2 regions of the Anoxybacillus sp. B2M1 genome follow, and region 2 is predicted to be linked to the other one. Evidence: a T-box and tRNA genes for the amino acid it is inferred to sense, from the RefSeq annotation. Region 2 holds a T-box; the other holds one or more tRNA genes.
The links. A T-box is a leader RNA that pairs with one kind of tRNA and senses whether it is charged. The one in region 2 lies ahead of ileS (isoleucine--tRNA ligase), so its partner is inferred to be a tRNA-Ile.
Positions count from the first base shown of each region.

Region 1 (3,396 bases), 1.9 Mb from region 2:
TCGTGAGACAGTTCGGTCCCTATCCGTCGCGGGCGCAGGAAATTTGAGAGGAGCTGTCCTTAGTACGAGAGGACCGGGATGGACGCACCGCTGGTGTACCAGTTGTCCTGCCAAGGGCACCGCTGGGTAGCTATGTGCGGAAGGGATAAGCGCTGAAAGCATCTAAGCGTGAAGCCCCCCTCAAGATGAGATTTCCCATTGCATAAGCAAGTAAGATCCCTCGAAGATGACGAGGTAGATAGGTCCGAGGTGGAAGCGTGGCGACACGTGCAGCTGACGGATACTAATCGATCGAGGACTTAACCAATACGAAAAGGGGAGCAAGCTCGCTTGCATCCATAGGGCGTTCAAGCTTCTGACGGACAAGTCAGGAGACTTGGACAGAAGAAGCGGAAACGACCGTAGGATGCAGCTTGCGGAACTAGACAATACGAAAAGTGGAAGCGAGCGCTTAGCGCCGGAAGGAAAATGTTCTTCCGACGAGACATGCTTGCATGTCGATGGAGGAAGGTGATTTTCCACGAGGCGCTGCGAGCTGGAACTAGACAATACGAAAAGTGGAGCAAGACATCAAGAAAAGCATCGCCTATCCTTTCTGATCTGTTATCTAGTTTTGAAGGAACCAAAAAGTTCTTGACATGGGCGAAATGCTCGTTATAATAATACTTGTCTGTTTGAAATAACAAGCCTAGTGGCGATGGCGGAGAGGTCACACCCGTTCTCATCCCGAACACGGAAGTTAAGCTCTCCAGCGCCGATGGTAGTTGGGGCTAACGCCCCTGCAAGAGTAGGACGTTGCTAGGCTTTATATTAAACATATTCCGCAATCGCTCAGCGACGAGCATTTCCTCTCTGAGCAAACAGCGAGTTGCCTCGACGCATTGTGCTTCTTCGAATGTCTTGAAGAGGAAGAGGCAGTAGAAAAATACAAATAATGATTCGTTAGTTTTTGTGTTTATCTACTATTCCGCAATAGCTCAGCGGTAGAGCAACCGGCTGTTAACCGGTAGGTCGTAGGTTCGAATCCTACTTGCGGAGCCATTTTGGAGAGCTGTCCGAGTGGTCGAAGGAGCACGATTGGAAATCGTGTAGACGTTAACAGCGTCTCAAGGGTTCGAATCCCTTGCTCTCCGCCACTATTTCATGTAATGGCCCGTTGGTCAAGTGGTTAAGACACCGCCCTTTCACGGCGGTAACACGGGTTCGAATCCCGTACGGGTCACTTTTGGGAGGATTAGCTCAGCTGGGAGAGCACTTGCCTTACAAGCAAGGGGTCGGCGGTTCGATCCCGTCATCCTCCACCATACATACTATTGATTGAAAAAAATATAATTTTGTCATCGCGGGGTGGAGCAGCCTGGTAGCTCGTCGGGCTCATAACCCGAAGGTCGCAGGTTCAAATCCTGCCCCCGCAACCAAATAAAACGGTTGGTCCCGTAGTGTAGTGGTTAACATGCCTGCCTGTCACGCAGGAGATCGCGGGTTCGAGTCCCGTCGGGACCGCCATAGAATATGTATGGCTCGGTAGCTCAGTCGGTAGAGCAAAGGACTGAAAATCCTTGTGTCGGCGGTTCGATTCCGTCCCGAGCCACCATTTATTTTATCCAATGCATCTATGAATGCCGGCTTAGCTCAATTGGTAGAGACGAGCGAAGCATCGGTGAAATGACTGCGAGTTGCCTCGACGCATTGGACATCTTGAAATGTCTTGAAGAGGAAGAGGCACAGAACATGTGTTTTATGGTTAGTTCTATAGATAAAGCCGGCTTAGCTCAATTGGTAGAGCAACTGACTTGTAATCAGTAGGTTGCGGGTTCAAGTCCTGCAGCCGGCATCGATTTATTAAAGTAATGGCGGCTATGGCGAAGTGGTTAACGCACCAGATTGTGGCTCTGGCATTCGTGGGTTCGATTCCCACTAGTCGCCCCATACATATTATCCCAAGACATTTGTGATAAAAGATTTGATAATCGCGCGGATGTAGTTTAATGGTAAAACCTCAGCCACGAGCGATACATCATTGAATAGGCGACGAGTTGCCTCGACGCACAAAGCATCTTAGAATGAACTGGTAGAGGAAGAGGCATGGTATATCGGGACACTAGAAATTTGTAATAAAAAATTTGATAATTATGCGGGTGTAGTTTAGTGGTAAAACCTCAGCCTTCCAAGCTGATGTCGTGGGTTCGATTCCCATCACCCGCTTGTATACGGGCCTATAGCTCAGCTGGTTAGAGCGCACGCCTGATAAGCGTGAGGTCGGTGGTTCAAGTCCACTTAGGCCCATCTTTCTTTTTGTAAAGCGTTTTCTTTGCATAAAGTTTGGTGACATGTGTTGCCCATCTATAGGTGTTCTGTGAATTTCTTCTATAACATTGGTCAGTTAGCTTTTGTTTTCATCTACTATTCCGCAATCGCTCAGCGACGAGCATTTCCTCTCTGAGCAAACAGCGAGTTGCCTCGACGCATTGTACTTCTTCGAATGTCTTGAAGAGGAAGAGGCAGTAGAAAAATACGAATAATGATTCGTTAGTTTTTGTGTTTATCCACTATTCCGCAATAGCTCAGCGGTAGAGCAACCGGCTGTTAACCGGTAGGTCGTAGGTTCGAATCCTACTTGCGGAGCCATTGGAGAAGTACCCAAGTGGCTGAAGGGGACGGTTTGCTAAACCGTTAGGTCGCGTTTTTGCGGCGCGCGGGTTCAAATCCCGCCTTCTCCGCCACTGCTGAATGCAAGGCCCGTTGGTCAAGTGGTTAAGACACCGCCCTTTCACGGCGGTAACACGGGTTCGAATCCCGTACGGGTCATAAGTAAAAACCCTATGCACGAGAGCATAGGGTTTTTACTTTACTATAAAGTTAACATGATAAACTACATCATACGCCTCAAAAATATTCGTCCTTCCAATTATTTTAGAGAAAAAATTTATAAAAAAACTTGATCTATATAATATTGTGCATTTCTGTTTTTGATTATTCCGAATTTTTAACTTGACAAAATGTCAAATGTAAATGAATAATAAATACAAAGAAAGGCCGACCATAAAAACAGATAGGTCGGCATAATTTTTCTACTCATGTTCATATTCCCTAAACTCAAAATGATTGGTTAGGGCTACTCGGCTTTTTTGATGCTTTGTTTTTTTGCCGAAGGAATTTTTCTCCGTACTCTCCATGATCATGAAAGTAAGCATGTTCAATTTGAATCGTGGAATGTTTAATTCCATATTTCCTTTCCAGCATTTCATTAATGGCTAAAATAACACAGAATGGCTGAATGTGTTCATTGATAAATACGTGAGCAGTTAAGGAATAATGGTCGGAAGAAATCGCCCAAATGTGCATGTCATGTACATCTTCTACCCCTTTAATACCGCTAATGTCAGAGCGTATTTG
Region 1 covers NZ_CP015435.1:3,254,394-3,257,789, forward strand. Annotated here, with positions in the region: rRNA gene GFC28_RS15830 (23S ribosomal RNA) at 1-307, shown strand, start outside; rRNA gene rrf (5S ribosomal RNA) at 688-804, shown strand; tRNA gene GFC28_RS15840 (tRNA-Asn) at 967-1,041, shown strand; tRNA gene GFC28_RS15845 (tRNA-Ser) at 1,046-1,136, shown strand; tRNA gene GFC28_RS15850 (tRNA-Glu) at 1,151-1,222, shown strand; tRNA gene GFC28_RS15855 (tRNA-Val) at 1,229-1,304, shown strand; tRNA gene GFC28_RS15860 (tRNA-Met) at 1,342-1,418, shown strand; tRNA gene GFC28_RS15865 (tRNA-Asp) at 1,431-1,506, shown strand; tRNA gene GFC28_RS15870 (tRNA-Phe) at 1,519-1,594, shown strand; tRNA gene GFC28_RS15875 (tRNA-Thr) at 1,762-1,834, shown strand; tRNA gene GFC28_RS15880 (tRNA-His) at 1,854-1,929, shown strand; tRNA gene GFC28_RS15885 (tRNA-Gly) at 2,135-2,205, shown strand; tRNA gene GFC28_RS15890 (tRNA-Ile) at 2,213-2,286, shown strand; tRNA gene GFC28_RS15895 (tRNA-Asn) at 2,554-2,628, shown strand; tRNA gene GFC28_RS15900 (tRNA-Ser) at 2,631-2,723, shown strand; tRNA gene GFC28_RS15905 (tRNA-Glu) at 2,737-2,808, shown strand; gene GFC28_RS15910 (cation diffusion facilitator family transporter) at 3,097-3,396, opposite strand, start outside.
Region 1: it has a tRNA-Ile gene. The T-box ahead of ileS (isoleucine--tRNA ligase) is inferred to sense a tRNA for this amino acid. The anticodon was not compared.

Region 2 (3,396 bases):
AAATTATTGATATCGTGATAAATGGTAGCAAATTCATATGTTTCATATGAATGCTTTACCTTTTGGATTAATTGATTTAATTTCACCAGCATATAGCGGTCCACTTCGCGCAGCTTTGCCAATGGGACCGCATGAATTTGCGGATCAAAATCAAATAAGTTGCCAAGCAAGAAACGGAATGTATTGCGAATTTTTCGATATACTTCCGCTACTTGTTTTAAAATGTTATCAGAAATACGCACATCTGCCTGATAATCAACCGAAGCAACCCAAAGCCGCAGGATATCGGCTCCTAATTGTTCCATGACCTTCGCTGGAACGACGACATTTCCAAGTGACTTACTCATCTTGCGTCCTTCCCCGTCAAGCACAAAGCCATGGCTTAATACGGCTTTATATGGTGCTTTTCCCGTCACAGCAACAGCTGTGGAAAGCGAAGAGTTAAACCAGCCGCGATATTGGTCAGATCCTTCCAGATAAAGGTCCGCTGGGCGCTGCAGATCATCACGTTCCTCTAAAACAGCTTGATGTGATGAGCCTGAATCAAACCACACATCCATAATGTCTGTCTCTTTTGTAAAAATGCCATTCGGGCTTGATGGATGAGTAAAGCCTTCTGGAAGCAAATCTTTTGCTTCTCTCTCAAACCAGATGTTTGAACCATATTGTCTAAATAGGTTGGATACGTGTTCAATCGTTTCATCCGTGATGATTGGCTCACCGTCCTCTGCATAAAAGACCGGAATCGGTACTCCCCATGCGCGTTGTCGCGAGATACACCAGTCGCCTCGGTCACGAACCATGTTATATAAACGCGTTTCTCCCCAAGCAGGGATCCATTTAGTCTCTTGAACAGCTTTTAGTAATTCATCGCGAATTTGATCAATGGAAGCAAACCATTGTGCTGTTGCCCGGAAAATGGTCGGTTGCTTTGTTCTCCAATCGTGTGGGTATGAGTGCGTAATAAACTGCAGTTTTAATAATGCACCCGTTTCTTTTAACTTTTCTGTCACAGCTTTGTTGGCATCATCGTAGAACAATCCTGCAAATCCCGGGGCTTCTTCTGTCATATAGCCTCGTTCATCAACCGGACAAAGCACGCCGAGATGATATTTTTGTCCGATGAGGAAATCATCCTCCCCATGTCCCGGCGCTGTATGGACGCATCCTGTTCCTGCATCGGTTGTAACATGTTCACCGCAAACGACGAGTGAATCACGTTCATAAAACGGATGCTTCGCTACGACGTACTCAAGCTCGTTTCCTTTCAGTGTTTTGATCACCTCCGCTTCCTCCCAGCCAATTTCTTTTTTGACCGAAGGGAGAAGAGCAGAAGCAACCACATATTTTTCATCATTTACTCGAACAACGCTATATTCTAAGTTCGGATGGACGGCAATTCCTAAGTTAGCAGGAATCGTCCAAGGGGTCGTTGTCCAAATGATAATTTTCTCGTCACCTTCAAGAACGCCTTTTCCATCTTTAACAGGGAAAGCCACATAAATAGATGGAGAGCGTTTATCTTTATATTCAATCTCTGCTTCAGCTAATGCTGATTCGCTGGATGGAGACCAGTATACAGGCTTTAGGCCTTTATAAATGAGCCCTTTTTTCGCCATCTCGCCAAATACTTTGATTTGCTGAGCTTCATATTCCGGCTTTAATGTGACATATGGATTGTTCCAATCACCGCGAACCCCGAGACGCTTAAATTGCTGACGCTGACTGTCAATTTGTTCATAAGCATACTCTTCACAAAGTTTACGGAAGTCCGCAACACTCATTGTCTTGCGGTTGACACCTTTATTTTTTGTCAAAGCTGTTTCAATTGGCAACCCATGTGTATCCCAACCAGGAACATATGGAGCGCAGTAACCGCTCATTGATTTATAGCGAACGATAAAATCTTTGAGAATTTTATTGAGCGCATGCCCCATATGGATATCGCCATTTGCATACGGAGGGCCATCATGCAGCACAAATAGCGGACGTCCTTTCGTGCGCTCCTGAACTTTTCGGTAGATATCCATCTCTTCCCATTTTGTTTGCATTTGCGGTTCGCGCCGCGGGAGATTTCCACGCATTGGAAAATCTGTTTGCGGCATCAATAATGTATCTTTATAGTCCATCTCCACATTCCTCCATCTTCATCATCAAATATAAAAAGCCGCTCTCTCCCAAAAGGGACGAGAACGGCCTCGCGGTACCACCCTTATTGGCTATGTATGATAGCCCTCTTTACATTCGTAACGGGAATGACGCGCCATCGCTTACTCACAAATTCAGCGTGGGAACTCCAGGGTGATCTTCACTCTTTCGCTTATGCCGGGCTTCCACCGTCCCCAGCTCGCTACAATAAGCATATGAAAGAGCTACTGTCCCTTTCATCGTTGATCACAATATTGTATCTTATACTTGAATGGTCATCCATTCATACGCCTTCATTCAGCTGCACAGCTGGTGAACTACTCACCACTTAGCTAACGCTTGAAGTGGGAGCTTCTCAGTTCTACGACGAAAGAACCTTTCGTCTCCCTGAGCGTTACTTCGGGTCGTTCCAACCCTAGTCGGGGTTCTTTCGTGCCTTGGATATTTTACGCATGGAAGGCTTTGCTTGGTTTTCGCATGGGATTTTCTCCATGCCCCCCTAATATCCCGTTCACAAAGAACATGATATACATTTATTCTATCATGCGTTTTGGCTGACGCCCACCAAAATTCATCTCCCGCCTACTCACGGGGCTATGCCCTTCACGTTCCTTGAGGAGGGAGACTTCTTTCGGAAATCCGTTAAAAAGCACATTTGATCCTCTTTATAGATACACATGGTCAATAGTTATTTTGATTATATGCGAAAAGGACAAAATCCGTCAAGATTGGCTCAATTTTTCATGTTCTTCCACTTCAATTTCCTTGACCTCATACTCCATTAAATGGTCCCAATCTCCGTTGTTCAACATTTCAAGCTGGGCTTCCACGAGCATGCGAAAGCGCGTACGGAACACTTTGGATTGACGTTTAAGCTCTTCGATCTCCTGTGCAATCTTCCGCGATTTTGCAAGCGCTTCGCTAATGATGCGATCAGCGTTTTTTTCGGCTTCTTTGATGATAAGCTTAGCCTCTTTTTGCGCATTTCGCTTCACTTCTTCCGCCGTTTCCTGGGCAATCAAAATAGATTTATTAAGCGTTTCTTCAATATTCGTAAAGTAATTAAGCTTTTCCGTTAATTCAGATACCTTTTCCTCGAGCTGCTTTTTTTCACGAATAATCATTTCATAGTCTTTAATGACTTGATCTAAAAACTCGTTTACTTCGTTTTCATCATACCCGCGGAATCCTTTGCTGAATTCTTTATTATGAATATCTAATGGCGTTAAAGGCACGAATGCCACCTCC
Region 2 covers NZ_CP015435.1:1,324,999-1,328,394, forward strand. Annotated here, with positions in the region: gene ileS (isoleucine--tRNA ligase) at 1-2,129, opposite strand, end outside; T-box leader at 2,180-2,397, opposite strand; gene GFC28_RS06355 (DivIVA domain-containing protein) at 2,871-3,383, opposite strand.